DNA from 4 places in the Paenibacillus sp. FSL R7-0302 genome. Region 4 is predicted to be linked to each of the others. Evidence: predicted binding sites of a transcription regulator. Region 4 holds the regulator's gene; each other region holds the start of a gene.
The links. The regulator Rex, encoded in region 4, represses fermentation and respiration genes when NADH is low (regulators of the CRP and FNR family bind a similar motif). The targets are predictions, from matches to a motif close to TTGTGAAATATTTCACAA.

Region 1: a site for Rex is predicted at 5,759-5,776, ahead of MKY96_RS29050 (cytochrome ubiquinol oxidase subunit I). Genes of this name have one in related genera too.
Region 2: a site for Rex is predicted at 5,390-5,407, ahead of MKY96_RS27690 (phosphoketolase family protein). Genes of this name have one in related genera too.
Region 3: a site for Rex is predicted at 1,528-1,545, ahead of MKY96_RS15390 (DUF1641 domain-containing protein). Genes of this name have one in related genera too.

Annotation. Positions count from the first base shown of each region.
Region 1 is NZ_JBBOWB010000002.1:752,766-760,698, reverse strand. Features, by position in the region: gene cydC (thiol reductant ABC exporter subunit CydC) at 1-1,473, opposite strand, end outside; gene cydD (thiol reductant ABC exporter subunit CydD) at 1,470-3,239, opposite strand; gene cydB (cytochrome d ubiquinol oxidase subunit II) at 3,239-4,252, opposite strand; gene MKY96_RS29050 (cytochrome ubiquinol oxidase subunit I) at 4,256-5,644, opposite strand; gene MKY96_RS29045 (cold-shock protein) at 5,868-6,098, opposite strand; gene MKY96_RS29040 (cold-shock protein) at 6,190-6,390, opposite strand; gene MKY96_RS29035 (S1C family serine protease) at 6,784-7,933, opposite strand, start outside.
Region 2 is NZ_JBBOWB010000002.1:470,806-478,738, reverse strand. Features, by position in the region: gene MKY96_RS27705 (S-layer homology domain-containing protein) at 1-3,176, shown strand, start outside; gene MKY96_RS27700 (response regulator) at 3,287-4,429, shown strand; gene MKY96_RS27695 (GntR family transcriptional regulator) at 4,523-5,245, shown strand; gene MKY96_RS27690 (phosphoketolase family protein) at 5,521-7,905, shown strand.
Region 3 is NZ_JBBOWB010000001.1:3,501,961-3,509,893, forward strand. Features, by position in the region: gene MKY96_RS15385 (NAD(P)/FAD-dependent oxidoreductase) at 1-980, opposite strand, end outside; gene MKY96_RS15390 (DUF1641 domain-containing protein) at 1,012-1,449, opposite strand; gene MKY96_RS15395 (nitroreductase family protein) at 1,773-2,390, shown strand; gene MKY96_RS15400 (hypothetical protein) at 2,659-3,348, opposite strand; gene MKY96_RS15405 (hypothetical protein) at 3,904-4,890, opposite strand; gene MKY96_RS15410 (sigma-70 family RNA polymerase sigma factor) at 4,869-5,462, opposite strand; gene MKY96_RS15415 (X2-like carbohydrate binding domain-containing protein) at 5,640-7,933, opposite strand, start outside.
Region 4 is NZ_JBBOWB010000001.1:1,939,346-1,947,278, reverse strand. Features, by position in the region: gene MKY96_RS08335 (hypothetical protein) at 1-228, opposite strand, end outside; gene MKY96_RS08330 (aminoglycoside adenylyltransferase domain-containing protein) at 454-1,215, opposite strand; gene MKY96_RS08325 (cell wall elongation regulator TseB-like domain-containing protein) at 1,496-2,017, opposite strand; gene MKY96_RS08320 (amidohydrolase) at 2,047-3,348, opposite strand; gene MKY96_RS08315 (redox-sensing transcriptional repressor Rex) at 3,338-3,988, opposite strand; gene dinG (ATP-dependent DNA helicase DinG) at 4,145-7,006, opposite strand; gene MKY96_RS08305 (tetratricopeptide repeat protein) at 7,122-7,736, opposite strand; gene panD (aspartate 1-decarboxylase) at 7,875-7,933, opposite strand, start outside.

The DNA of each region.
Region 1 (7,933 bases), on a different contig from region 4:
GGAGAAGCGCTGCCCCGCCTCGCGTACCGGAGTATCATAGCCCTCCGGCAGCGAAGAGATTAGCGTATCCAGCTTCGCCAGGGCTGCCGCCTGCTGGACCGCTGCCTCTGAAGCCCCCGGGTCCCCGAGCCGGATATTGTTCGCCACCGTGGTGTCGAACAGATGCGGGCTCTGGTTCAGCACCGCGATGAGCTGCGGAATCCGCTCACCGTAAGCCGCAGCATCGATACCGTTAATCGTCACAGAGCCGATGGTGGGCGCTATCACACCCTGCACCAGCTTGAGCAGCGTCGATTTACCCGCTCCGCTGCGGCCGATAACTGCAACCTTCCGCCCCTGCGGCAGCGCAAGGTCCAACCCCTGAACAGAGAAGTCGTCACCTGCCGCATAGCGGTAGCCCGCCGACTTCAGTTCAATCTCAACCTGTCCGCTGGCCTTAGCCGCCTGCATCGCAGCGTCAGCCTGAGCTTCCGCTCCCGCACTCCCAGCAGCAGTTCCCGTGCTAAGCGGCGCATCTCCCGCTGCGGCTTCCACGCCCTCCAGCCGCTCCAGTGAATTCCGGTATTGCGGAATTTTCTCCACAGCCTCGGATACGGGCAGGAAGGCATCCGCTACCGGGAAGACAACCAGCACGAACGCCGCAATCAGCGTTCCGGCAATCGTCCCTTCAGCATACTGTCCAGCCGCCCAGTATAACAAGGACAACACGGCCAGGCCGACAACAGCCTGCCCGATGAACATACGCAGCCGTGCCCAGCGCCGCAGCGAACCGTCTACGCGGGCAACCGCCTGCTCGTCTGCTTCGTACGTATCGACGAACTGGCTCTGCCGCCCGCTGATGACCCAGTCGCTTAAGCCAAGCACAGCATCTGTCAGCTTTTGATACAGCCGGTTGCGCTCCTGCTTCACCTGACGCTGACGCTTCTGGGTCAGCAGGAGGGAGATCAGCGGCAATACGACAACCAGCACCAGCATATAGAGTCCCATAAGCAGAGCAAAGGCCACATCAAACGTCCCGAGCGCAATCATCGCCGCTGCATAGATCAAGAGCGCGATAATACCCGGAAAGACCGTACGCAGATACACATTCTGCAAATATTCGATATCATCGGCAAGCATACCGAGAATATCCCCGGTACGGAAGCGTGTGGATAAGAACAGTGCCTGCGGCTCCAGCATATGGTACAGCCGGACCCGCATCTTCGACAGAATGCGCAGAATCGTGTCATGTCCCACCAGCCGTTCCACATAGTGAATGACAGCCCGGCTGGTCCCGAAGGTACGCACACCAACAATGGGGACATAGATCATCAGTATATTTTCCGGCGGAATCGAGGCCTTCGAGATCAGGAAGCCTGAGGTGTACATCAACGAAGACGCTGAGAAGATCGTCAGTGCGCCCAGCAAGATAATTAACACGAACCGCCAGAAGTAGGCAGAGTAATAGGGAGCAAACCATCCTTCACGTTTCAATGGATTCCCTCCAATTGACTTTGAATAAGCTCATAATAAGCACCCTTCCGCGCAGTCAGCTCGTCGTGTGTGCCTATTTCAGCCACCCGTCCCTGCTGCATAACGACAATCAGATCCATGTCGATCATCCAATGCAGGCGGTGTGTAGCCAGGAATACCAGCTTGCCTTCGAATAACGGCAGCATCGTCTCCTTCAGCTCATATTCCGTCTCAATGTCCAGATGGGCCGTCGGCTCATCCAGCAGCATGATCGGGCGGCTGCTCAGCAGAGCGCGGGCCAGAGCCACACGCTGCTCCTGTCCGCCGCTGAGTGAGCGGCCGCCGCCGCCGATCATTTCGTTCAATCCCTCCGGCAGCGAGGATACCAGCTTCGATAAACCTGCCGACTCCAGCGCGGCAGCTACAGCCTCCTGAGAAGCCTCTGGATAATAGAACCGGACATTATCAGCCAGCGTGCCGCTGAAGATATACGGGCGCTGCGGAATATAAGCCGTCTGCTTCCGCCACCCCTCATCCGTCAGCGCGCTGACACGGCTTCCATTGATCGTAAGGGTTCCAGAGGTCGGATGAAGGAAGCCGCCCAGAATATCTACAAGCGTAGACTTCCCTGCCCCGCTCTCTCCGATAATGCCAATCTTGCGATAACCGCTGAATTCAAGATGAACAGCTTCAAGGGACGGCACTCCATCCGCTTCATAGGTCACGCCAACCCCTTCAAGCTTCAGGTGGCTGTTATTGTTCCACGTGAAAAAGTCGCCGGACCAAGCTCCGCCCAGGCCTGTCATCTCCTTCTGCCCACCCGGCTCCAGCAGCTTCGCCTGGACCGTCTCACGGTCAATGATGCTCTTCATCGCTTCTCCGGCTTCCTTGCCGTCCAGTGTGGCATGGAAATCTGCACCCACCAGCCGCACCGGCAGGAAATATTCCGGCGCGAGAATCAGGATCGTTAGTCCGGTAACCAGCGTCATCTGCTCATTAACCAGACGCAGACCGAGGCTTACCGCCACCGAAGCGACAGACAGCATAGTGAAGAAGTCCAGTGCGAACGATGACAGGAAGGCGACTCGCAGCGTACGCATGGTTGCTGAACGGTAGCGGTCACTGACCTTGGCAATACTCTCACTGTGGCTGCGGCTGCGTCCAAGAAATTTCAGCGTCTCCAGACCGCGTAGCGAATCCACGAAGTGATTCGATAAGGTACGGTAGGACTTCAGCTGACGGTCCATCTGCTTGCGGGCCGTCATCCCGATCAGGATCATGAATACAATAATGATCGGCATCGTTAAGGTAAGAATGACACCGCTGGACGTATCCAGGGTGAATACATAGATAAGCAGCAGAGCGGGTGTGACCGCCATACCGACCATACGCGGAATAATCAGCTCCAGGTACGTTCGGAACTTCGTTACTCCTTCAAGCACTAATGTGACCATATTTCCGGTCCCCCGGTCGCCAGCCAGCCTTGGTCCCAGCTGGAACAGCTTGTCCATCATCTGTCTCCGCATGCTGCTGCCGGTCGCTTCTGCGAAGCGGTACGACACCCGGCTCATCAGCAGAGCGCAGGCATGGCGTACAAGAAACGCAAGAAGGAACAAGAGCGCTCTAGCCCCTTGTTCCTTCAGCGGTTCTCCCGCAAACAGCGCAGAGACAGCTTCTGCCAGCGACTTCGCCAGCAGAAGAATGGAGAAGCTTTGCACCAGGGTCAGGAAGCCAACCAGCAGAAAGACAGGCTTAACTCCTTTGTACCCAAGCAAATTTTTATCCATTAGTATTCAAGATGCTCCTTCTCATGAACCCGTTTGTGGAAGATGAAATAACTCCAGATCTGATAGCCCAGCACGAACGGCAGCAGGGTCAGCGCTACAATCGTCATCACCTTCAGCGAATATTGGCCGGAGGCCGCATTCGTAATCGTCAGGTTGAACGCCTGATCCAGCGAGCTGATCATCACCCGCGGGAACAGTCCGATGAAGATCGATGCAACAGACAGCGCCATCACAGCGCCGGTCATCCCGAAGGCATAGCCGTCCTTCTTCTTAGTCATGAAATATCCGGCCAGCAGATAAGCGGCTACAGCGAGAACAACTACAATCCACAGCAGCGTTCCGCGTTTATCGAAGATATCCGTCATAGTATATGTCATCACAACGAAGGCTACCAAGAGCGCCGCCAGTGGAATCAGCAGCTTCTGGGCCAGCTTACGCGCCCGTTCCTGCAGATCTCCAAGCGTGCGGAGCGTAGTGAACATCAGCCCGTGTACCAGACACAGCAGGACAACCGTAATCCCTGCAACCACCGTATACGCATTGACGATATCGAAGAATCCGGCATACATCTGCATATCCTTGTCGATCGGCAAACCCTTGATGAAGCTGGCGAATACCACGGCGAGCAGGAACGGCGGCAGGAAGCTGCCGAAGAAGATGCAGACATCCCATGTTTTCTGCCAAGCCTTGGAATCGCGCTTGCCTCTGAATTCGAAGGCGACACCACGGGCGATCAACGCCAGGAGAGCAAATACAAACGGAATATAGAAGCCGCTGAACAGCGTAGCATACCAATGCGGGAAGGCCGCGAACATTGCACCGGCACCCGTAATCAGCCATACTTCATTCGCATCCCAGAACGGCCCGATCGAATTGATCAGTATCCGTCGCTCCGTATCATTCTTAGCCAGAATCTGCGTCTCCATCCCTACACCGAAGTCGAAGCCTTCCAGGAAGAAGAACCCGACGAACAGCACCGCAATCAGCAGAAACCATAATTCATTAAGTGACATGGGTTAGCCCTCCTTGTTATACGGATCGTGGGATTCACCGTGTTCGTTATCCATAGCATAAGGACCTTTTTTGATCACTTTGACGAACAGGCCGACCAGCACTGCACCCAATATGGCATAGATCGCGGTAAAAGAAATCACCGAGAACAGCACCTGTCCGCTCGTAATATTAGGTGATACACTGTCTTCTGTAGTCATAAGTCCGAATACAGTCCATGGCTGACGCCCGATCTCTGTCATAATCCAGCCGGCCGTGTTGGCAATCGGCGGAAGCAGCAGTCCCCAGAACATGAAGCGCATGAACCAGGTATTGGGTCTGTCCATCTTTTTACGCCACATGAGGTAGATAGCATATACCCCGAACAGCATCATCAGCGTGCCGGCAGCAACCATGATCCGGAAGCTCCAGAAGGTTGTTTTGACCGGCGGAATATAATCTCCTGGTCCGTAGGCTACTTCATACTCCTTCTGCAGCTCCAGCATCCCCTTCACATCACCGGAGAATTTACTGTAGGACAGAAAGCTCAGCAGATACGGAACCTGAACTTCATTGCTGTTGGTCTGGTTCTTCACATCGATATTGGCAAATACCGCCCAAGGTGCCGGGTCGCCGCTCTCACCCCACAGCGCTTCGGATGCAGCCATCTTCATTGGCTGTGTCTCTACCAGATATTGAGCCTGTGCATGTCCTGCAACAGCAACGCCGAAGGAAGAAATAACCCCTACAATGGCTGCAATCTCGAATGATTTCCGGAAAAAAGCAACGTCCTGCTTCTTAAGCAATTTGTAAGCACTGATCCCTGTTACCAGGAAGGCGCCTGTAGCGTAGGCGGCAAGCACTGTATGCGGAAATTCGACCAGCAGCTGGCCATTTGTAATCAGTGCGAAGATGTCATTCATCTCAGCCCGGCCATTGCTAATCTGGAAGCCGACCGGATGCTGCATGAACGAGTTAGCCAGCAGAATCCAGAATGCCGACAGCATCGTTCCGAAGGCAACCAGCCAGATGGATAACAGATGAATCCGCTTGGATACCTTATCCCAGCCGAAGATCCAGATTCCGATGAACGTGGACTCCAGGAAGAAGGCCAACAAGGCTTCAATCGCAAGCGGAGCCCCGAACACATCACCGACGAAGCGCGAATAATCCGACCAGTTCATCCCGAACTGGAACTCCTGCAAGATCCCTGTTACTACACCTACTGCGAAGTTAATCAGGAATAGCTTCCCCCAGAATTGCGCCATTCTTTTGTACTCTTCATTGCCCTTTCTTACGTACATGGTCTCCATAATGGCAATTATGAGCGCAAGTCCGATCGATACTGGCACAAAGAAATAATGAAAAATTGTCGTCGACGCAAATTGTATACGCGACAGCAGTACTGTATCCATATTTCTCCCCTTCCTTCTCCCCATTTCGTTATGTCTATTTTGTCAAATTTCTATCACTCAAAGTGTGATAATTATCACATTATACGCCCCGTTTAGGCATAAAAAACAATAAATTTGTGACAAATATCACAATTTTGCATTTAAAAGCAAAAAAAATAAGACGGTTTCACCGTCTTGAAGGTGCCCTGCATATATAGTTGTCTTGACTCATAAAGGTATTGGTCTAGGTAATGGAAATACCTTTCTTAAGCGATTTGAGATCGCCATTTGAATTAAGCAATTGCGGCAGCATCTTCATGCTACGAACCATTGGGGAATGACAGAGACGGCAGGAAGGCGCATGTTCAAATGCGAAATTATCCCTCATCCATCCATTGCAATCCTCATTGGTACAGGCCCAAATTGCGGTATTTTCTTCCGGTACTTCCTCCAAAGGCTTTTTCCGGTAGTTCATTGCCGTTCCTCCCTTCCTTTATGTTGCAAGCAAGTAATGATAAAAAAAGACCGTCCCAACTTTCACAAGCGGGGACGGTACCTTCTATTAATTACAGTTTTACAACGTTTTCGGCTTGTGGTCCGCGGTTGCCTTGAACAACGTTGAATTCAACGCGTTGGCCTTCGTCCAAAGTTTTGAAGCCGTCGCCAGTGATTGCGCTGAAGTGAACGAATACGTCGCTTCCGCCTTCAACTTCGATGAAACCGAATCCTTTTTCTGCGTTGAACCATTTAACTGTACCTGTTTGCATGTGTGTTACCTCCACAAATTTAAATTAATATGTTCTTTTTATCTTCAGACAAAGAAAAAATTCACACATTGAGAAAGGTTGTAGCTTTGGTTGACAGCCCTTTTCAATGCGAGAATAAGGTATCAATGTAAGAATAATTTCATGTTACCACACCTTAATAACAAAGGCAAGCTGTTCTATCCTAATTCCTCCGTTTTTTCCCTTATAAGGACTACTTCCCAATGTAAGGGCTACCAGTCATATTAAATTGTAATATTTATACCCAATGCTACCAATTACCCCATTTATTTATTCTTGAAACAGCCCCGCCCTCTTCTTTTTTCCTGAAAAGGACGGCTTGAACTGTTTCCGTAATCGTGACTGCCTCATTATTATATACGGCCATTTCCAATTTTATTCCTCTGGCTTCTCAAGAAGCTGGACCGTGGTCTGCTTCACTTCACCATTGCGGTAAAAGGTAATCTTCAGCTTATCGCCGATCTTGGTATGATCGTACAGATATTTGCGCAGCGACAGGGTGGAGGTAATCGGCTTATCGTTGAACTTCGTAATTACATCGTTAAGCTGCAGACCCGCATCCTTCGCCGGTCCCACCGCATCCAGAACTACAACCCCATCGGTAACTACAGACGGAAGATTAAGCTCCTTGCGCTGGTCGTCGGCCAGCGGCACATACGGATTATTCAGATCCACTGAATAGACGCCCAGGTATGACCGGGCTATCCGGCCTTTGGAGGTAAGCTCATTGGCTGTATCCACCACATGATTGGCGGGAATCGCAAAGCCCAGTCCCTCTACCCCCGTATCGGAGATCTTCATCGTATTGATACCAATCACCTTGCCGTCCAGATCCACTAGTGCGCCCCCGCTGTTGCCCTCGTTAATGGCCGCATCCGTTTGGATCACTTCCTGCTCCCAATCGTACACGCCGTCCTGGTTCAGTGATACCGGTATCGTCCGCTCTGTGTAGCTGACAATGCCGGAAGTCAGTGTATCTCCAAGCCCCAGCGGGTTGCCGATGGCAATGACAGTCTCACCCAGACGCAGCTTGGAGGAATCCCCGATCTCAGCAATCCGGTCGATTCCCTTGCCGTCAATGGAGAGTACAGCAATATCGCTCACCTTGTCGGCCCCTACCAGCTCCGCCTTGTGTGTCACGCCGTCTACTGTAACCACTTCCAGCTTGCCGGCACCCTCAATGACATGATTATTCGTGATGATAAATGCCTTATTGTCATCCTTCTTATAGATAACTCCCGAGCCTAGCGCAGATTCATCGAGAATATTAAGTTCCTTATTGTCTTGTTTATGATTAATGATGCTCACTACCGCAGGGCGGATATGTGCAGCAGCCTGAATAATCCGGTCATACGGATCTGCGCTGCTCGCAGCCACCTTATCAATAACCACCGGAGCCTGAGCTCTCTCAGCGGCGAACTGTCCCGTTACCAGACTGAACAGCAGCACAGCCACTACAGCACTGCAGACAGAGCTAATCAGCGAGATCTGCCAGGTTGCCAGCGACCGCTTCGATTTGCGGACA
Region 2 (7,933 bases), on a different contig from region 4:
CTACAGACGACTTCAGAGTGACATTGGACGGAAAACTGGTTGATGTTACGAATGCTGTAGTATCGTCCGAAGATCCTAGTGTCATTATTCTGACTCTGGCCAGCCCGCTGGTTAATGACCCTGTGGTTAGAATCGAATACGATGACGCACAATCGGCAATCCAGGCTCAGACACCGGGGAAGGAGCCAGTGTCCGACTTTACGCTTATTGCGAACGGACCGTTTGGTGATTCCTTGGAAATTGAAACGCCTGCTAAGGGAACAGAGGTATATGGAGCAGACTTCCCGCTCCCGGTAACCGGACAAGCTGCACTGGACTCGGTGGTTACGGCTGCTGTGTATAAAGTGGATGTCCACCCGAATGCGCATCTGTTCGACCTTGAGGTAGGGATTACTGTAACCGATGATGTCTATAAGTGGGATACCAAGCTACCGGGTCCGCTGGCACCAGGCTCCTACCATGTGGCGGTGACTTCGACTAAGACATTCGGCGATGAAGTAAGAACAGAAACGAAGCTGGTGCCGTTCACGGTACCACAGCTGGAATTGACCCATGTGGCAGTCAACGAAGGTCAGCCGGATCACGCGGTATTGACATTCAACCAGCCTGTAGGTTCCATGTTGACCGAGGCTGATCTTACCGGACTTACCGTCGATGGACGGAAGGTTATAGCTGTGAAGTCCGTACAGGGCGATAAAGTAGAAGTCGTTCTGGAGGAAGCGCTTGGTCCAAATGATGCATTGGTCGTAGGGTACGATCCTGCTGCCGGTAATGTTACGGCTGAGGGCAACGTCCTGAACGAATTGAAGCCGATCCAGGCCGGCGACCAGTCAGGCATCACGAAGGATAACAATGTAATTCCGCTTCAGCTGATTGCCGCCTATCCCGAAGCGGGCAAGCTTAAGCTGGTGTTCAACAAGCCGATCAACGATCTGACCGATCTGGCCGGATTCACTTACGGCGGCGTGCCGCTTCAGGCACCTTTTGAGATTAACGGCAATGAACTGATTGTTCCGATTCCCGCTGATCATAACGGCGGCATGTTGAGCTACGATCCAGAGCTTGGCAACGTAACGGAGAATGGCAACAAGAATAACCCGCTTACGGGTCTGCAGCCGGGAATTGATCTTGGCGGGGATTCCAAGTATATCTCAGAGGCAGGCAAGCTGCCTGAGAACGGTCTGGGATTAAGTGTTGGAGATAAGCCGGTATCGCTGCATCCGGGCTTCCAGCCGGATGTACCAAGCGGCTACCTGGCAACCGTGCCTAATGAGACGGATTCCATCGCCCTGAATCTTGCTCCAGCAGGAGATAACGATACGCTGCGCAAGGTAAGCCTGAACGGTGTAGAGGTGCCTGACGGTGACTGGAGCAAGCTGCCGCTTCAGGAAGGGCTGAATACCATTCAGGTGGATATTGTGGATGCGAAGAACCCAGGCATTAAGCTGGGGCAATACCAAATTCAGGTCATCCGCGCCAGCGGGAAGCTGGTTTCACTTGAGCCTTCCAACGGTACCTTGCAGCCGGAGTTCAAGCCCGAAATTGATAAGTATGAAGCAACTGTAAGCAATAGTGTGTATGAAATTTCCCTTAAGCCGTTTACGCTGGACCCGGGAGCCGTAGTAACGCTCAGCATTGCGGGTGAAGCTCCGGTAGAGGTTACGAACGGTCAATGGAGCAAAGCGCTCCCTCTAAAAGTAGGCAAGAATGAAGTTCTGGTTACCGTCAAGGATTCTGCTGGTAAAACGAACACTTATACGATAATCGTTACCAGACAAGAGCCTGTTTCGAGTGGCGGCGGAGGCTCCGCACCTGCTCCTGCTCCAGATACCACCAAAACCGAAGTCATTGAGGTAGATGTGGCTATCGGCGGAGCCAATGCGGCTGGCATCACGAAAGTGCCGGTCCAGCGGACAACTCACAGCAACGGAACGATAACGGATCTGGTCCGCTTCACCAAGGATAAGGCCGAAGAAGCAGTGAAGATGGCGAAAGAGACGGGACAAAGCATCGCCCGTGTGGTCATTCCGGATCCGGCAGACAATGTCAGCGAAGTGAATGTCCAGATTCCGGCAGAGACTGCCAAATTGCTGAAAGAGAATGGCATTGTGCTTGAAATCTACACGGAGAATGCGATCATCCGTATCCCGAACGCTTCTCTGGAAGGAATCGGGCAGGATTTCTATTTCCGGCTAGTACCGGTAAGGAATGCAGCAGAGCGCAATGAGATTGAGAAGAGAGCCACACTTGAGGCTGTAGTCCGTGAAGTGGCGAAGGACAATCGAATTGAAGTGGTCGCCAGACCGATGACCATCGAGACGAACCTGTCCAGCCGGGCGGTAACTCTGATTCTGCCGCTCAAAGATGTGAAGCTGCCTGCGAACGAAGCGGCGCGTAATGCCTTCCTCGCACAGCTCGGTATTTTCATTGAACATACTGACGGCACGAAAGAGGTTGTCAAAGGCAAAGCGGTTACCTATAAAGAGGGACTGCTTGGACTGGAATTCTCGGTAAGCAAATTCAGTACCTTTACGATTATCAACTTCAATAATCAGTCGCCTGCTACGCATGTATCCTATATCGTTGGCTTCCCGGATGGTCAATTCAAGCCGGACGATCGGGTAACGCGCTCGCAAATGGCACTTATGATTGCCCGGAACCTGGGCTATGATGCTAGTGCGGCTGTAGGCACTCCTCCCTTCCCGGATGTGGCTGTCCGCCATTATGCGGCAGCAGCTATTGCCTTCGTGAATGCACAGGGCGTGATGAAGGGTGATCCGGCCGGGAAATTCCGGGGCAATGCACCGATTACGAGAGCAGAGATGGCCGCTGCTGCTGCCAACTACCTGAAGCTTGCCGTACCGGCAGACGGAAAATCGAGCTTCAGCGATACAACTGGACATTGGGCCCAGGCTGTAATTGAAGCCAACGTGTCGGCAGGCCTGCTCAAGGGCTACCCGGACGGCAGCTTCAAGCCGAATGCTTATCTGACCCGTGCGGAAGCAGTAGTCATTGTTAATCAGATGTTTGACCGCGGCCCGCTCCATGGAGCAGATGCGGTGAAATTCCCGGATGTCTCCAAGAATCATTGGGCCTATCTGGATATCCAGGAGGCTATCATCGACCATCAGTACCGGATCGACAGTGAACAGAAGGAACAACGGGTTACAGAATAAATGGATAGGGGTTGGAGGAGAGATCATTTCTCCTCCAGCCCCTAAATCATTAAATTTGAAGTATAATGGTTATAAAACCGTACCGATTTCCAGTTGCGAAGGAGATCCGAATGAAAGCAATCCTGATTGACGATGAAGAATTGGCACTAAAGGCTTTGGAACGCCAATTGCATGCGCTTGGGTGTTTCGAGATTATCGGCAAATATACCGATCCGCTGCAAGGGCAGCAAAAGGTAGAGGAGACCGAGACCGATATTGTGTTTCTCGATATTCATTTACCGGAGCTGAGCGGGATTGAGCTGGCGGAAAGGCTGCTTGAACAGAGACCTGATCTGCAGGTTGTATTCGTAACGGCATATGATAAGTATGCGATCAAGGCTTTTGAGCTGAATGCCCTGGATTATTTGCTTAAGCCGATTCATACGGACCGTCTGAAGCTTACAGTTCGGAGATTGAATGCTCAGCAGAAGCCTGGCCTGGTAGCCCGGGCAGCGTCAGCGCAGACAAGCTGGAGAATGCTGATGCTCGATGCCTTCCGGATCTACGAAGGGAGCCAGGAGCTTCCGTCACTGCAATGGAGAACGGCGAAGGCGCAGGAAATCTTTTTTTACCTGCTGCATCATCGCGGCAAAGTGGTCAGTAAAGCCACCCTGATTGAATTGCTGTGGGCTGATTTTGATCCGAACAGGGCCTATCCGCAGTTATATACAGCTGTGTATCATATCCGCAAGATGCTGGAGCCCTTCAGCAGAGAACGGATTCTCCTGCAAAATACGGCGGACGGCTATCTGCTCAAGCTGAATGGCATCTGCCTGGACGTTGATGAGTTTGACCGCTTTATCCAAGCGGGGTTAGAGCTCTCGAATGACACCCTGCCCGAATACGAACGAATCCTGAAGCTGTTCAAGAGCGAATATCTGGAGGGGTACGATTATGTGTGGGCGGAGCTTGAACGGCAGAGATTCCAGCTGCAGTGGATTCGGCTGAAGCTGAATCTGGTCCGCTGGTATATGGGGAATGCAGAATATGAACAGGCCTTCAAGCATATTGAACAGGTCTGCACCCGCTATCCGTTAGAGGAGCAAGCGCAATTATTGTACATGCAAATATCGGATAGAATGGGTTTTCATTTTCTGGTGCAAAGACAGTATGTATTGCTGGAAACGGTCATGGAAGCAGAGGTTGCGGAGAAACCGAGCCGGGAGATTGTCAAATGGTATAGGGATTGGGACAACAAGCGTCAGAAAGGGTGAATCCTCGGATTCATCCTTTTTGCCCTATCTAAATTATGATATATTTAATCTTGAATGAACTTGTTCTGCAAAGACCCGACGAAGGAGCCCCCCATGACCCAATTTGTCTACAAGCAGATTATTGCTGACCTCAAAACGAAGATCTTTGCCGGGCAGTACGCCGATATGAAGCTGCCGGATGAGCGCAGTCTCAGCGAGGCGTATCAGGTTAGCCGCAGTACCATTAAGCGTGCGCTGATGAAGATGGAGAGCTCGGGCATTATTTTCAAGAAACGCGGCTCCGGCACCTTCATCAATCCGTTATACATCAAGAACGATTCGATCTTCAATTACGAGGGCTCTAATCTGGGGGTGTCGGATAACTTCCAGATGCACGGCAAGAAGCCGGAGATCAAGGTGCTGAGCTTCGAGGTCATCCGGCCCACGCAGGAGCTTCAGCGGGATTTGTTCCTGTTGCCCCATGATTTCGTGTATAAAATCGTGCGTCTGCGCCTGTTTGAAGGTGCGCCGTTCATGATTGAGACGGGATATATTCCGATCAAAATTGTGCAAAATCTCGACCAGACGATTATCGAGGGGTCGATTTTTCATTATCTGGAGGAATCGCGCAATCTGGCGGTGACCAAGTCCTTTTTGTCTATTTTTGCAGAGCCTTCGCTGCCGAATGATCAGGAGTTGCTCCATCTGAAGGAGAATGAACCCGTAGGAATTATGGAGGGGATCTTCTTCCTGGATAACGGCACGCCGTTCGAATTCTCGCATATGCGCTTCCATTATGAGTATCTAAAGTTTAACACGTTTGTATCTGTGCATTAACGGATGGACGGTGTAAATAGCATAACTGAGGTATAGCAGGCCGGGAGGAATCCCGGTCTTTTTGTGTTTTTTAGTATAACAAATTAATCCATAATTATAAAAATAAACATCTTTTTGTGCGTGGTTTGCAGAGAATTTCATACTATGTTCAAAATTTCACAATATTGGACCGTATTAATTTCTAAAAAGATTGAATTTCTGAAATGCCGATGTATGATGTAACTGTAGAAGTGATACATTCAATTTACAAAGAAAAAGATTAGGGAGTGGAAGACATGGGATTAACAATCGAACAGGTGGATTATTCCTCGAAAACGTATCTGGCAAAGCTTGATGCTTACTGGCGTGCAACGAACTACATTTCCGTAGGCCAGCTTTATTTGAAGGATAACCCGTTGTTAAGAGAACCGCTGAAGGATGCAGATGTCAAAGTGAAGCCGATCGGACACTGGGGGACCATCCCTGGGCAGAACTTTATCTATGCGCACCTGAACCGTGTAATCACTAAATATGATCTCAACATGTTCTATATTGAAGGCCCGGGCCATGGCGGCCAGGTGATGGTGTCGAACTCTTATCTGGACGGAAGCTACACCGAAATCTATCCGCAGATCACCCAAGACATCCCTGGTCTGAAAAAGCTGTTCAAGCAGTTCTCCTTCCCTGGTGGTGTTGCCTCCCATGCGGCTCCTGAAACACCCGGATCGATTCATGAAGGCGGCGAGCTGGGTTACTCCCTGTCGCACAGCGTGGGCTCAATTCTGGATAACCCTGAGCTGATCTCCGCAGTAGTGGTAGGTGACGGCGAAGCAGAGACCGGTCCTCTGGCCGCTTCCTGGCTGTCCAACCGGTTCATCAACCCGATTACAGACGGTGCGGTATTACCGATTCTGCACTTGAACGGCTTCAAGATCAGTAACCCGACCATCCTGTCCCGGATGAGCAGAGAAGAATTAACCGCCTATTTTGCCGGAAACGGCTGGGAAGCCTTCTTCGTGGAAGGTGAGAACCCTGATCTGATGCACCCGGAAATGGCGAAGGTGCTGGATACGATCGTAGAGAGAATTGCCGCGATTCAGAAGAATGCCCGTGAAAATAACGATACTGCCCGTCCGGTATGGCCGATGCTGGTCTTCCGCTCCCCTAAAGGCTGGACCGGTCCGAAATCGTGGGATGGCGTGCCGAACGAAGGCTCTTTCCGTGCACACCAGGTACCGATTCCTGTGGATCAGAAGAACATGAAGCATGCTCCGGCGCTGCTGGAATGGCTGAACAGCTACAGACCTGAAGAATTGTTCGATGCGAACGGCCGTCTGAACGCGGATCTGGCGGAAATTCTGCCAACCGGCGACAGACGTATGGGGATGAACCCGGTCACCAATGCCGGCAAGCTGATCAAAGACCTGCACAAGCCGAATTTCCGCAACTACGCCTTGGATAATTCCGTTCCGGGTCAGGTAATTGCGCAGGATATGGCCGTGCTGGGGAAATACCTGAAAGAGGTTGTTACGCTCAACGAAGAGAACCGCAACTTCCGGATCTTTGGACCGGATGAGACCATGTCCAACCGTCTGGGACCTGTATTCGAAGTGACCAAGCGCCAATGGATGGACGCCATTCAGGAACCGCAGGATGAATTCCTCGCTCCGTATGGCCGTGTCATTGACTCCCAGTTATCAGAGCATCAGGCAGAGGGGATTCTGGAAGGGTACGTACTGACCGGCCGCCACGGATTCTTCGCCAGCTATGAAGCGTTCCTGCGTGTGGTCGATTCGATGATCACCCAGCACTTCAAGTGGCTGCGCAAGGCGACAGACCAGACCTGGAGAGAAGATATTCCATCCCTGAACGTCATCGCTACATCGACCGTGTTCCAGCAAGACCATAACGGTTATACCCACCAAGATCCGGGTCTGCTCGGCCATCTGGCTGACAAGAAGCCTGAATTCATCCGTGAGTATCTGCCGTCCGATGCGAACAGCCTGCTGGCTGTATTCGACACGATCCTGAATGACCGTCAGAAGATCAACCTGATCGTATCCTCCAAGCATCCGCGTCCACAGTGGTTCTCGGCCGATGAAGCTCAGGAGCTGGTAACTAAAGGACTCAAAATCATTGACTGGGCCAGCACAGACAAAGGCGGAGAGCCGGATCTCGTAATTGCTTCTTCCGGTACAGAACCAACTATGGAAGCCTTGGCTGCGATCTCGATCCTGCATGAGAAGCTGCCTGAGCTGAAGATCCGCTATATCAACGTGGTAGATCTGCTGAAGCTGAGAAGCCAGAAGCTCGATCCGCGCGGCTTGTCTGACGATGAGTTTGATCAATTTTTCACAAAAGACAAACCAGTCATCTTCGCCTTCCACGGCTATGAAGGCCTGATCAAAGACCTGTTCTTCGACCGCCACAACCATAACCTGCATGTGCACGGCTACCGCGAGAATGGCGACATCACGACACCGTTCGATATGCGTGTACTCAACCAGATGGACCGCTTCGACCTCTCGAAGGAAGCGGTGCTGAGTCTGCCGGAAGCAAGCAAATACCAGGCTATCGCTGACGAGATGGATGCTATGGTGCAGAAGCACCACGCGTACATCCGTGAAGAGGGCATCGACCTCCCAGAGGTTGAGAACTGGGTATGGAAGGCTTTGAACTAAGGTTAGGACGATAGTGTTATTTCATTAA
Region 3 (7,933 bases), 1.6 Mb from region 4:
GCGAACAGATTGTAGCCAATCAGCTCACCCATCTGCCAGGCGATCTGTGCCGTTGGCGGATAAGGACGGCCATCCGGTGCAAAGACAACAGCGCTGTCTCCGGCTATAAATACATTAGGGTGTGAAGTGGACTGCAGGAACTCATTCACCGTGGCCCGGCCACGGTTGACTTCAAGACCGGATTCGCCAACCAGCGGATTGCCCTGTACCCCGCCGGTCCAGACGAAGGTGTTCGCCACAATCTGCTGCCCATCCTTCAGATCAATCATATTGTCGGATACCTTCGTAACCGGAAGACCCGTCAGGAACTGCACCCCGCGCTTCTCCAGGCTAGCCGTAGCGCGCTCAATCAGATGATCCGGCAGGACGGGGAGAATCTTCGGACCCGCTTCCACGAGCAGAAGCTTGATCTCAGCAGGATTCACTCCATATTGCTTCGTCAGCTTAGGCAGAATATCGGCAATTTCGCCTACGAGCTCTACGCCAGTCAGCCCGCCGCCGCCGATCAGAATCGTAGCATCTGCTGCGTTGCGGGTTTTGGAATAGTCACGAATCCGGTCTTCAATATGACGGCGAATCCGCAGCGCATCTGCTGCTGATTTCAGCACCATGCTGTATTCTTCAAGTCCCGGAATACCAAAGTATGCGGTGGTGCTGCCCAGACCGACAACGAGAGCATCATAGGTCAGCATGACGCCGTCCGAGAGAATAACCTGCTTGTTCTCCGGGGAGAACGAATTGACCTTGGCGATTTTCAGATCAATATCTTTACCGGCGAACAGCTTCGCCAGCGGCATGGCAACCGCCTGTTCAGACGCACTGCCCGCTGCAAGCCGGTGCAATTCCGTAATAATCTGATGTGTCGGATACTGATTGACTACTGTTATTTTGGCTTCCGCTTTGCTCATATATTTACGAACGGTTAAGGCACTAAGCAGGCCGCCGTAGCCTGCACCTAGAATCACTATATGTTTTGACATGATCATTCCTCCATCATTAAGTATTACGGGCTTATTTGCCCGATTGACGTTCACCGCTGACCTGCAGATAGGCATTCATGAACCGGAGAGCCTTCTGTACCTGCGGGTCCTTAATCATCTTCATCATGCCGAACAGGCTGACTGTTTCGCTGCTTGCTTCCGCGCGGTCTTTCGCTTCAATGACTGTAGCCGCCAGATTCTTGGCAGTGCCCACCACAGGACCCGCCATTTCCTTAATCGCACCGACTGTATCATTCTTAAGTACTTCATCCGTGGCAACCGACTGCACAAAATCTAGTGATTTGGACAATACACTAACCATTTGTGTGATCTGCGGCAGCTGCTCGACCAGTACCATCAGAGATTGTTGAACCTCCGGCTTCAAGAGCTCTTTCAGCACATCCTCTTTGGGAAGAGCTGCTTCTGGTATTTCTTGTTCAGGAAGATTTTGGGTAACGGTTTGTGACATATCGAAGTCTCCTTTTACAAATCGTATTCTTACTTAATGACATCCAGGTGAAACTATGTGACTATTATAACACTCTATTTGTTATTATTGTCACAATCTTTTTGCCTTTGCAACCTATTTTTGTGATTATTATCACTTCCTCATCGGTTTTGTTGAAGTCAGCCGTTTAATCAGGTTAAATTTACAAATTATTATGTTTTTAATCATTGACGTATACAGATGGTCGTGATATCTTAAGCAAGTAACTAAATGTAAGTTTATTAATTAATATCAGCAATTGATTATTACTAAGCAGCATACATATTAGATGGAGGTAAAGACTTATGAGTACTTTTTCCGAATTGGTGCAGGCCCGCAGATCGGCTAATAATTTCGTGGAAGGTGTTACCATCCCGCAGAGTGAGCTCGAAGAGATGTTCTCCCTCGCCCGTCTGGCTCCCTCGGCTTATAATCTTCAGCACACCCATTACAAGGTGATCAGCGATGACAGCGTGAAGGAAGCCATCCGCAAGGACGCGTATGGCCAATACAAGATCCACACTGCTTCTGCTGTTATTGTCGTGCTGGGTGACAAGAATGCCTACCTGCAGGCTCCAGAAATCTATAGCGGGCTTAAGCTGCTGGGAGCGATGAGCGAGGATGCATACGAGCAAACCATTCAATCCATCAACGATGCTTATACCGGGAACGATGCATTCCAGCGGGATGAAGCCATCCGCAACGCTTCTCTGTCGGCGATGCAGTTCATGCTGATTGCCAAGGATAAGGGCTGGGATACCTGCCCGATGATCGGCTTCGATCCGGAGGCTGTGAAGGCTACTCTCGGTTTCGGCGACCATATGGTTCCGGTAATGCTGATTACGATCGGCAAGGATAACCAGCACAAGATCAGACCGCGCGGCTACCGCAAGCCGGTTAATGAATTTGTTGAATTTATCTAATATGGAGTAAGGATGTACGTGTTCACTTGGGTGGACGCTCCGCGAACGGACCGTTGTTCCAATCGCTGTGCTCTCCAGATTTTTTTCATTCCCTATACGGTGAAAATCCGGAGACCAAGGCGACCGCTGCCGCTTTTCCACAATCAGTCCGTTCTCTCCACTGTTTAAGCGGGAAGCATATAAATTTCAATATTTAAAAAAGGGTCCTCCGGCTAATAAACCGGAAGACCCTTATTTATATCATCCTGCCGTATTCTTCATCCCACACTCACCGGGCAAACTGCAAAATCGCCACAGCCGCACGCTCCTGCCGCTCCACATCCGTGCTGTGCAGGGCCGCCTTCAGAACATCCAGCGCGTGCGCTACTGTAGCTTCATCCACCTGAACGGAACAGGCCCCGGCGTTACTCCCGCCATCCCCTGCCTGATTCCCAAGCCACAGATCCATTCGGGCTGCGGGCAGCACTCCTGAATAGGCAGTTATTCTGCTCTCAGAAGCAAGCAGCTCTGTTACAGCCGGATTAACCGCTGCGAGGGGCAGACTCTTCAGCCAGGTGACACCGCGCCGGTGGGCTGTACTATCCTCTGGGCCGCTGTGCCGGGTATCATAGAAGTAATCGCCAAGATCCCCGAGATATACCCACTCTTCATCGGCGATCAGCACGTAATCCCCATCCTGCATCGCATTGACGAAGATGTCTAAGGTATGTGTTGCCCCCTCCAGTTCCCTCCCGCGATAGCCGGCGGCAGCTAACTTGCTGCTGATCTCTTCTCTGCTATGCTTCTCCAGATCACCCGTACCGGGATAACCTGCACATATATAATTATCCTCCAAAAAGGACTTCAGCAGCCCGCTGCCGAGTTCCTCAAGCTTCACCCCATACAAGCTCATTTCCGTATCCTTTCCCTCCAGGCAAAGCTGCCGGAGTCTGCGCAGCATTGAAACCATCCTTTTCATTATACAGCAAAGGCAGTGGGATTTGAATTCGGCAGATTCTAAGGAAAACGCAGAATAATAGCGCTTACAATACCTTTTTCCAAGTTGGGAGTACAAATTAAAAAATTTTGGCTTTTTACTATTCCCCGCACGGACGGTATAATTCAGGTATCAGCTCAAGGAAACAGACACTGCAGGAAGAACATAAGCCAGGGCAGAATCTCTGGCAGCTAATCTTAAGCAGCGCTCCTCCTTGTGACTGAGACTATATCTTTGATCCTGGCATTCCCGCCTGAAGTGAGTCCCTGCACGAAACGGTATGAGCTTCTTAAAGCTCACAGGCTTCACAATCCCATCCTATCGTGGTAAGCGGATCAGTTGAGAGCAGTTTGAATGTGCAGGATAGGCAAATATACTGCCACCTCGGACCATTTCTACCCGGCTGAGTACAAAGGATAGGATAAGGAGTCTGAGACTAACATGGGTATAGTGGTAACAATATAAACCTCTATTGTTGATGTACTGATCAACGATAGAGGTTTATATGTGTCTGCACGGTCTTACCGCCGCTCTAGGTTAACGCAGGCCTTCCGCCACTTTTAGCAGCATCTCTCTGGTGACTTCAGGCGATCCGGTCCCTACCTCATGCATTATATTTCTCTCCTCGTTCTCCCGCAGCTCAATCCAGCGGATATAAGCATAATAGCCATTGCTGTTATTCTCATAGGCCTGGTGATCCTCCACATACAGGGCTTCCTCAGAATTTACCTTCAGATGCTCAACCTTTGTATCCGTCCAAACATCAGATGTTAGCTGTGCCCACGGTGTAAGCGGGGAATAGGTAACGGAGATGAAATCATTCTCGCCCTTAGGACCTTGATATACCAGCTCAGGACTTACCGTCCCAGCCAGCTGGTTGGGTACATTGAAGCTCTTAATCCAGGCATAATGCTCACCGGGCTTCAGCCGTTTGGTTAGAACATTGGTGTATTTTTTAACCCAGGAGTCATCGGTAATGCCCACCGTACTGTCGGATCTTCCTTCGGCAAAATGATATCCTTCCGGCAATCTGCCCGGCACGCTCAGCTTACCAGCGACAGGCTCTATAGCCTTCCTCCAGCTCTCGATATCCTTGAATATCTGCGGACGGTTAATCATACGGAGCTCTTTCATTCCGTTTGTCCTGGCAATTAACAGCATAGCCGATTCATTTACGGCCAGCTGAGACTGAATGTCTGCAATCACCCGCCGGGTCTGGCTGGCAAAGGCTGCAGACTCATTAGCGTCCTGTTGAATGTTCACTTCCAGTCCGGTTGCACCATAAGTAACCTTCCACAACCGCTCCGCGCCATAGACCACACCTCCGAAGAGCATCAGTCCGCAGAGTACCAGGGCGATCCGGGCTGTCCCGCGTACACGTACCGGCCGACCGTTATTTCCCCTTTGCTGCGGCTGATGAAATTGCTCAAAGCCCGCCGCTAACCGCTGCTCCAGCGGCTCCGGCATCGTTGTATGTTGTTTATACCTGTTGAACTCCTGCTTCAGTTGACTCTCGACAGACATGTCCATTCCTCCTTCATCTCATCGTCCGCTGTAAATGCCGAATGCTGCCGCAGCTTACGCAGCGCTTTATGATGCCTGGACTTAGCTGTCCCCAGCGGTATGCCCAAGGCTGAGGCAATCTCATCATAGCTGCACTCCCCATAGTAACGCAGGACAATTACGCTGCGGAGCTTAGGCGGCAGTCCGCTGACCAGCTGCATCAGCTCTCCCTGCTGTTCCTGGACCAGAAGCTGCGCGTCCGCCCCCGGATACAGACTCTCAGATGCATGCTCCCGGCTGCGGTTCATGAGCCGCAGCCTGCGCCAGCTTTTGCGGTTCCAGTTGCTGCATTGCCTGACGATCATACCGTTCAGCCAGGCTCCGAAAGGCCGTTTGCCGTCATACTGCGGCAAGCAGCGGAATAGCTCGATGTAGATTTCATTGACTACATCAGCCACATCAGCCTGCCGGTTCACCAGCAGACTGACGGTTCCGTACACCTGCTGCCTAATGGTGTTATGTAGTAAGGTGAAGGCCTCTTTATCTCCTTGTTCCAGCCTTTGCAGACATTCCCCAAGCTCTTCTTCTGTCATCTTCCTCTCCCCTCTCTATCTTGCTTACACTCTATATTGGTCCGCTAGCGGTAGAAGGTTCCCTTGGTATGCAATTTATTACATCCTGACATATCAAAAACCGGCTGCCCATGAATTTCATCATGTGCAACCGGTGATTCTACTGCTGCCGGAAACTGCCCGGATATGAATTACAGCTTACAAGGGCTCATTGCCCCATACCAGACTGCCGGAGATATAGGCTGGAAGCTTGGCCCAATCCGCAGGAGCTGTGCCTGTAGAATTGAAGGAATAGTCATCGGACTGGTTATAATTGGTCCAGTCTACCTTGGACGCCCGCATCTGGATATCGATACTGGCTCCCGGAGCAAGCGTGCCTGCTGCAGCTGTGAAGCCCAGCTCCAGATAATGATCCGCTCCGCTCAATGGTGCCGGAAGCTTCACGAACGACCCTGTCACATTGGCACTCCCTGCCTGCGACCAGTCACAGAAGAAATTCTGCGCCTGCTCGCCGTCACTGGTGTAATAATATCTGAGCTTCACATCGGCGAGGGATAGCGCAGCCGTCCCGGTATTCACCAGCTTGATGCGCGGGCTGAGGGCATTGACAGCAGCGGCCGTGCTGCTGTTGAACATCTGGACCTTCAGACCGCCATTCACCGGTGCAGTTGTATCGGCTATTGTAACCGTCAGCGTCTTCGGGGCTCCGGCGCTGAACTGGAAGCTCAGCGTGGTTGTCCCCAACGGCTGTGCCGCCAGATAAGCTTTGCGGATCGTCACAGCCGATCCGCTCACCGTATAATCCGTTCCGGCGGTTAACGCCGCCGAACCATTTTTAATAGAAGCTAAAGTATTCCCGTTCAAGGTCATCGCTATTTCGATGTCGTTCTGGTTCCCTGTCTTCTTGTCGAAGCTGGCCGTGACCGGTGTGATGGTTGAATCATTAGCCGTTGTTGTCGTATCCGCTACCGTAACCGTTAAGGTCTTAGCCGCTCCGGCACTGAAATGGAAGCTTAGGGTGGTTGTTCCCACAGCCTGTGCCGCCAGATAAGCCTTATGGATCGTCACTGTGGAACCGCTGACTGTATAATCCGTTCCAGCGGATAATACAGAAGCACCATTGGTAATGGAATCCAAGGTATTCCCGTTCAAGGTCATCGTCACTTCGATGTCGTTCTGATTCGCTGTCTTCTTATCGAAGCTGGCCGTGACCGGCGTGATAACGGAGCCTGCTGCCGGAGGATTCACCGGATCAGCATATAAGGTCCCGCGTCCGTTGGTCCCGAGATAGACGCGTCCATAGATCCGCGGATCGCCTGTAATCGCCATATTAATTCTGGCATACTGATGATTATCATCATTAATCCGCACCCAGCTGGCTCCGGCGTCATCCGAACGGAAGACTCCTCTAACGCCATCAATCTGGGCTACCGTATAGAGTGCCATGTAATTCTCACCCGGTGCGGCCTTACCGAACCCGATCAGGTCCGCTTCTTCCACATTACTCAGCTTCGTGAAGCTGGCACCTGAGTTGGTAGAATGCCAGATGCCGTACTTATCCAGCGGGTGTCCTCCGGCAAACCAGATATCGCCTTCCACGCCCGGCATGGCCTTCAGGCTCACTTGCGCCTGGTTCGGTTGCAGCCCGTTTACGTTATTGGCAGGCAAGCCGGTCGCAGCCGTAGCTGTGAAGGTGGCTCCGCTATCTGTACTGACATAGAGCTTGCCCTCATAGAAGCCATAGAATTTATTCGGATTCACCCGGTCGGAAGCTATCTTCGCTCCGGCAGGAATTCCGCTGCTCGCCGTCCAGGAGTTGCCGCCTGACTTGGAGTAAAAGACCCCGATATCCAAGGTGCTCCACAGCAGCGCATTCCCACTGGCAGATACAGCTACCTGACCCTGGCCTACTGTGGTGCTGCCGCCTTTGGAGGGTTCTGCATTCGGCATGTACCAGTTTTTGCCGTTGTCATTCGAGATCCCAATCGACTTACCGTTCGGATATTTCTCTTTGTCCACACCGCCGACACGGACAACATAGGCCGGGTCCAGCTCCGCATAATCGATACTGTTCGTGCTGGCCCAGGAAGGGCTGGTCTGGAACTTGACTGGTGCCGCTGTCAGATCCTCATACCGGAAGCCGGATACATCGCCAAGCGCGGTAATCAGGTGGGCACCCGTTGGCGGGCTGATCAGCCCGAGCACTGCGGTCTCTTCTACCCCTTTGGCCATCACGGATATCTTAACCTTGCCGCCGGTGTCCCAGGCTCCCAAGTTATTCGTACCGTAGATCGTAGCGCCGGTGCCATACATCATCCGGTCCGAGTTGAACGGGTCAATCTCAAGATCGCCCATCATCCAGCCCAGCTTAGGCGCAGGATCAAGTGATGTCGATGAGAGTCCATGATCAAGCCAAGGGGCCGCCGTGATGTCCATCTCGAACTTATAGTTGCGCTCCGGATAAAAGCCCCAATCCCAGATCCGGCTCCAGG
Region 4 (7,933 bases):
TACATACTGCACCAGTTCACGTAATTTCGTGCCCGGCTGCAAATCCAGTTTCAAAGTGACCTCATTGCGTTTAATAGTAATATGGGAATCCTTCACTCCCTCGTAGGATGATACCAGCTTCTGCAGCGGCTCCTGCACCGCGAATGTACGGTAAGAATACCAGCCGCCAAACAATAATGCAGCAGACAGCAGAGACGTTAGCAGTACAGGCATGAGACGCAGTTTCAAGAAACGTCCTCCTCTCAAAAATGACCGAGCATAACTCTATAATAAAGACCATCCAGCGTGTCTAGCGCCCTTCCGAGACTGACATGCTCTTAAGCATGTCCTGATACAAGTAGTAGTATATCACAGGTGTATATACGATTTTACATAAAGTTGTGAATATATTTAAAATTTTTGATACTAATTTCTGGATGTTTCATGCACTTATCATTTTTGCCCGGCCCATCTTCAGTTCGGAGTCCGCTTGATTTCAGCCATCATATATTCCGCAAAATCGGTTAATTCGCCCGGTTCATAGCCTTCGGCGTCCCCCGCACCGCTATATTCCTTCAGACACTGTCTAAGCAAACCGTGATAGACTTCAGGCAACTGCTGCAGCCCCCACTCCCCGCCTTCCTTCTTGGAAGAAACATGACCTTCCTGCATATAATAGAGTACCCTGCATAGATTCAGTGTGTAATACACCGGTGATTTCTTAATATTCTGCGGTGCATCATCGATATCCCTGATAATGGAATCCAGATAGTACCTGTTGTCTAGCGGCGCAAAGGCCTCGCGGATCGGCTCCCCGTACAAGATAAACCCGCGATGGTAGACTACTGTAAAATGCGCCGCCAGATCAGCATCCTCAAAGCCGCCGCACAGATAATTCTCATCAGCTCTGTACCGCTCTACATGTGCTTCCGAAAAGTGAAATTCAAAAGGCGTAGGATACACAAAATTGCGCAGGTATGTCTTAAGGACGATAGATAGTTCAATTCCGCGCTTATTCGGCAGACTGTCATGATAAGCTACAATACGCCTGGCAAGTCTATGACTGACCTCTGCGGGCAGCTTGTCATGTACGACGATCAGCAGATCGATATCGCTGGTATCGGGGTGAAAACAGCCCATCGCCAGTGAGCCATGCACGTAAATTCCCGACAGATTCTCCCCCAGCTCCTCCTTGAACAGATCCACCGCCTGATACAAATATGCCAATATTTCCAATTTCATCAACCTCCTTGTTACATTCAACATGCAAGTTATTGATAGCAGATTAGGGATTACTTTTAATATATCAATTGATATATCTCAGAAGTGAAGGGGTACCGATTTCCTTCATCCCTCACCGTCAAAATAATAAAATAACCCCACAAAGTGGGGCTTTAGCGTAGGTGATGACTCAGGTACTTTGCGGGGACCTCAAAACATATAAATTTATCTGTTAAAAAAACGGAAGAACAGATAAACTGTTCCCCCGCATGTATTCTTCCGCTGAGCGCTTAGCTTAACGGTTCGGCAGACTGTACCCCTCACCGATGGCGCTGCCATCCTTGAAGCGGTAGAAGCTGTAATAGAATCGCCCGTCTTTTTTGTAAAATAGCTGCCAGGCATATTCCCCGTTGTATACACCGGGCAGCAGCCGTTCAATCGTAATGTCCGGCAGCTGAGCGGCTATGATTCCGCGCATTTTCTCTTCTGAGGTGCCATTGCTCAGTTCCTCAGCATACAGGTCGTTGTCGCCTCCGGCAGGCTTGCCCTCCAAGGTGAAACGGACCCACACCATCAGATCGGTCCCTGCTTCATTCTTGCCGGTCAGCACCCAGTAGATCTCATTCTCATTCCAGACAGATTTCTGGGCCTTGGTAACCTCTGTTAGTCCGGCACGCGCCCGGGCCAGCTCCTTGGCCTCACTCCGCTCGTTCCACTGGTCCTTCATAATGTAGGCATAGAACTGGCTTAGTCCGAACAGAAGGAGCAGCACCACGGTAATCCCCAGCCAGATCCATCTTCTCCTCTTCTTCTTCACCACGCTGCTTCCTTTCCCGTTCCCCTGAATTACCGTTTAAGCAGGCTCTCGAACGTCTCCTGTGCTTTGCGGCGGATGGCTTCTTCATCAAGTGTCAGGCATTGTCCATGCTTCACAACCTGTCGGCCGTTCACCCATACATGCTCCACATCCTTGGCACTTGCCGAATATACGGCATGGGAGAGCAGATCGGTATGCGGCAGCAGATGCGGCTGGTCAATATCAAGTGCGATGAAGTCGGCCTTCATTCCTGCGGCAAGCCGGCCTACCCCGCTTAGGAAAATAGACTGCGCCCCATACTCCGTAGCCATCAGAAGCGCCTCAGGAGCCGGTACCGCTGTGGGATCACCGCTTACGCCCTTGTGAATCAGAGCCGCCAGCCTCATCTCTTCGAACATATCCAGATTGTTGTTGCTTGCCGCGCCGTCTGTACCCAGGGAGACCTTAATCCCGGCTCTCAGCAGTTCAGGAACACGCGCAACCCCGCTGGCCAGCTTCAGGTTACTGCCGGGGTTATGCGACACGCCAACGTTATGGCGGGCCAGAATCCCGATCTCTTCATCGTTCAGATGAACCCCGTGGGCAATGAGCGAAGGACGGGTGAACATCCCGAGCTTCTCCAGATGTGCGACCGGACGCAGGCCATAGTCGGCCACGTTCTGCTCCACTTCATGGCGCGTCTCGGACATATGGGTGTGCATTGGCAAGTCCAGATCATGGGCAGCCTGCACAAACTTCATGAAAAACTCTGGAGGACAGGTGTACGGGGCGTGCGGTGAGAGCATGGTCGTAATTCTGCCGTCAGCCTTGCCGTGCCAGTTACGGGCAAAAGCAATCGCCTCAGCGAGCTTGGATTGCTGTACCTCTTCCGGGCACAGCCCAATTACGCCGCGCATCAACACCGCACGAATACCGGACTGCTCGGTCACTTCCGCTACCCGGTCCATATGATCATACATATCGAGGAAGGTGGTTGTGCCGCCCTTCAGCATCTCCAGCACGGACAACGAGGTTCCCCAATATACATCATCACCAGTGAATTTCTCTTCCATCGGCCACATCTTCTCCTGCAGCCAAGACTGAAGCACCATATCGTCGCCATATCCGCGCAGCAGTGACATTGCAGTATGACCATGGGTATTGACCAGACCAGGCATGAACAGCAGACGGCTGCCGTCTACGACCTGTGCGCCATCCTCCACTGCCGGCTCAGCTTCACCTATGTAAGTAATCAATTCATTCTCCAGGGTCATGTACCCGCTCAGAACCGGCTTGTCACTGCCCGGAACCAGGAAGTGCCCATTCTTGATTATCGTGATCTTACTGCTCATCTTCAGCCTCATCCTTTCCATCATGCAAATAATAAGCCAAGCTCTGCAGATCTGTGGTGAAATCTGCGGCATGAATCCGGATATTGGCAGGCGTCTTGAGAATAACCGGTGCGAAGTTCAGAATCGCCTCGATACCGGAATCGACAAGAATATCAGCTACGTTCTGGGCTTCGCTGTCGGGCACGGTAATAATCCCGATCCGGATGCCCTGCGAGCGGATTGTACTGCTTAGCTCCTCCATCGGCTGCACAACCAGCGAGTTGATTTGCTGGCCCACCTTCGGCGGGTAGGCATCGAAGATGGCAGTAATCTTCATTGTATCCTTTAAGTAAGCGTTGTAGTTTGACAAGGCATGACCGAGATTACCGGCTCCAACCAGTGCAACATTAATTTGCTGGTCAAGCTTCAGGATATGGCGGATCTTCTCAATCAGATAAGATACATCATAGCCGATGCCTTTTCTGCCAAAATCACCGAAATAAGCCAAATCCTTGCGGATCTGGGCGGGATTCAGATCAAGCTTCTGGCCCAGCTCCTGAGAAGAGACTGTGGAGATTTCACGTTTTTGGAGATCGTTCAGGAAACGCAGGTACACTGGGAGCCTGCGCACGACGGCCTCCGATATTTTATCCGATTTCATGTATTCTCCTCCTTCAAGTTGATGTAACATCACAAATTCGCTTCATGTAATGCCGATTATAGCAACCGTGCCCCGCCGCCTGCCGGAGTGGCAGGGCAGGCGGGAACGGATCTTCAGGTTAATCATGACTTATTAATAATAGCAATAGCAGATGAATTAGGAAACCCCGCCGTCATCCAGCCATTCGGCAATTCTCGGGACCATCTGCTCGGTGAGCATATGCTCCATCTTGGGACCGGGGAGCGAGTACAGGAAGTACTTTCCGTAATGCGATTCGATGACTCTGGTATCGTACACAATTACGATGCCCCGGTCCTGCGCCGTGCGGACCAGCCGCCCGAAGCCCTGCTTGAAGCGGATGACGGCCTGCGGCACGGACAGCTTCATGAACGGATTCTTCTTCTGTGCCTGAAGCAGCTCCGACTTCGCTTCTGCCAGCGGGTGATTCGGCGGCTGGAACGGCAGTCTGACAATCGCCAGGCAGGTCAATGCTTCTCCCGGGATATCCACCCCTTCCCAGAAGCTGCTGGTACCCAGCAAGACCGAAGCCGGGCTATCCTGGAAGCGGCGGATCAGCTTGCTCCGGCTGCCGCCTTCCACGCCTTGTCCCAGCACCGCGATATCCTGTGAGGCAAGTGCCTCCTTCAGCGGTTCATACACCTGGCGCAGCATCTTGTAGGAGGTGAACAGCACCAGCATCCGCCCCCGTGTTGTTACAGCTGTCTCGGCAAGGGAGTGCACGAGGGTGTCCACAAAGCGGGCATCCCCTATACTTCCCTTGACGCTCGGGAAGTCCCGGGGAATGACCAGGAGCGCCTGCTCACGATACTTGAATGGCGATGGAAGCAGTGCAGTCATCAGACGCCGCTGCTCGGCAGCCTCGCCAAGACCCAGGTTATCGATCATGAACTGGAAGGATTTATCCACAGATAAGGTGGCCGAGGTCAGGATAATGCTCTTCTTCTTATCGAAGAACAGCTCCCTGAGCTGGGTGCTGACATCTACGGGAACAGCATACATTTGCAGCGACTTCCCCTTATAATTACCGCTTCCCTCCAGCCAATACACAATATTCTCATCGTTCAGGCTCATGAAGAAGCGGATCTGCTCTCTAATGGATGCCAGATCCTTGAATAACCCGCCGATATCGGTCACAAGGCTGTCTGAGGAGGATTGGCTGTCCGTGTCACGCATCTCACTGAGCATTTTGTCGCCCTTGCGGATGATATCGCTCAGACTGAGGTTCAGTGTATTCTCAAGGGCAGCCAGCTCCTCCCAATCCTTCGGCTTCTTGCCCGGCTGCAGGCGTGCCACCAGTTGGCCTGCTTCACCGGCCCCGGCATCGCTGCGCTCGGGCAGCAGGCTGAAGAGCCGGTCACTAAGCGCATCCCAGGACTCCTTCACCGTCAGCAGATCTGGATAGATCCGGTCGATCACGCCGCTCCATTCGGAAGCCTGCTCACTGCCCGAAGACTGCAGACTCTGGCGGAGGGCAGGCAGCTGCCCGCTCCGGCTATCCTTATAGAGACGGGTGAGGGTATGGGCGAATGTGAAATATTTCATCTGCATGCCAAGATGCTTGCCGGCAATATCCTCCAGATGATGGGCTTCATCAATAACAAGATGGTCGTACGCCGGAAGAAGCTGATGCCCGGCTTTGACATCTGCGAACAGCTTGGAGTGATTGGTGACCACCACATCGGAGATCCCGGCTTCATGCTTGGCCCGGTGGTAATAGCATTTGCGGAACCAGGGACAGGCGCGTCCCAGGCAGGAGTCGGTATCACTGGCTACAGTCTCCCAGAAATCGCCGCCCCGTCCGCTTAAGTTAAGCTCCTCATCATCGCCGGTCGTCGTCTGGGTCAGCCAGACGAGCATTTGCGCAGCGGTGAGCGCTTCTTCCCTTGGACTCGTAAAGTCCTTTTTGTTCATTCTATGTTCGAACTTGCGCAGACACAAATAGTGCCCTCTTCCCTTAAAGATGGAGGCCTTGAACGGGAACGGCACAACGCTGGTTAAGAGCGGGATATCCCGCTCCCGCAGCTGATCCTGAAGGTTAATGGTATGAGTGCTGACCATCACCTTCTGATTACTTTTCACACTATGGTAGATGGCCGGAAGCAGATAACCCAGCGATTTGCCGGTGCCTGTTCCCGCTTCAATCAGCAGATGCTTGTCCTGCTCAAGCGCTGTAATGACCTCATGGATCATCAGCTCCTGGGCTTCCCGGCTCTCATACTGGGGAAGAACAGCCTTCAGCCGCTTGGTTACCTCATCCATATATTCTTCAAAGGTAATATTCTCCAGCGGATTGACGCTTCCTTCCTCCCGTGGCGTAGCCAGCTCTGCCCAGTCCCCCACAGCCAGCGCAAGCTGGCGGTAGAAGCTCAGCTCACCTTCCGGCTGAAAGGTCTCCATCTCCCGCTCCCGCAGCAGACCGTCGAAATACCAGGCCAGATCACTGTCTTCGTCCGCGAACAGCTCATTCAGCCGCTGAATCGTCAAGAGCGGCAGACTCTGCAGCTCTTCCAGACATTTGAGCAGCACAATAGCCGTGGCAAGCGCATCACTGTCCGCCTGATGGGGACGGTCATGCGTAATGCCGAAGTGGCTGCTTACCGCGCCAAGCTGATAGGTGCTCAGCGAGGGAAAGCATATTTTGAGAAAATCGATCGTATCCAGAATCCGCCCCTGAAACGGCAGGTAGCCGCAGCGGTCCAGCGCATTCTGCAAAAAATGAAAATCAAACGCGACATTGTGTCCAACGAGGACGACATCATCCAGCAGCGGCACCAGCTCCATCATCATCTCATCGAGCTCCGGCGCATCCTGTACATCGCTGTCTGTAATTCCGGTCAGGCCCGTAATAAAAGGAGGAATTGGCGCTCCGGGCTTGACATAGGAACCATACACCCGGGAGATCGTCCCGTCTTCTTCTATAATGGCAAGGCCAACCTGAATGATCTCTCCCACAGATTGGGTTCCCGTAGTTTCAAAATCAAGCACGGCAAATTTCATTATAAGTTCTATTCCCTTTCACTTGAGACTCTTTATCAGCATAACAGAAGTTACGAAAAAAGGCGATGCACACCCCGGGAAACGGGGCACATCGCCTAAAGAAACCGAGGATAAATTATAAAAGCGAAACCAGCTGATGGCCAAACTCCAGCTTCCCGCCCCGCCTGCGGCATACCTCCAGATTCACATTCGGCTCCGGCAGATCCGGGTCATGCAGCAGCGACAGGCTGAACAGCTCACTGGCCTCATTGAAGCGTTCCTGGGAAGCCCGGATACAGCCCAGCGCATTATAGATCATCGCCTTCAGCTTTTCCTCACGGATCAGGCCCAGCATGTGATTCAGATGTCCCCAGGCGGTATCGCCTTCTCCCTCCTGCAGATAAGCCATGGCCAGATACAGGCGGGCAGCGAGGCTGTCCGGATACTGTGCCGTAACCTCCCTGAACTGTTCAATGCATTTGCGGTACATCAGCAGCTTGTAATAGCCCTGGCCTCTGACAAAAGCATCCATCCCAAGCTCGGGCGCTTCCTCTTCCGGCAGCTCGTCTGGCGGAGCCTGAAAATCCGCCTGTTCCCGGAACTCGCTCAGCTTCTCGGCGAAGACCAGCCATTCGTCCATTACATTATCACTGATTCGGTGGAGCATATTATACTTGGATAAAAGATCGCTTCGGCGGGCATCCTCCGCAGTAGGATAGTCGGCTTTGATCTCCTGGAGCATCTTGTTCATCTCAGCAAATAAATGTTGAAACACCGGACATCCCACCCTTACTGATAATGAAGTCAGCTTAAGCTTGCCTTACTTCATTATCAGCAAGTACAGGGGTCTTCATCCCTGCCATTGATTACATGGCTCAAAGCTCAGAATTCAGGCAATCGTCGCGTGAATCTCATGATCCGCCAGCTTCACCGGCTTGTTGCCCGCAT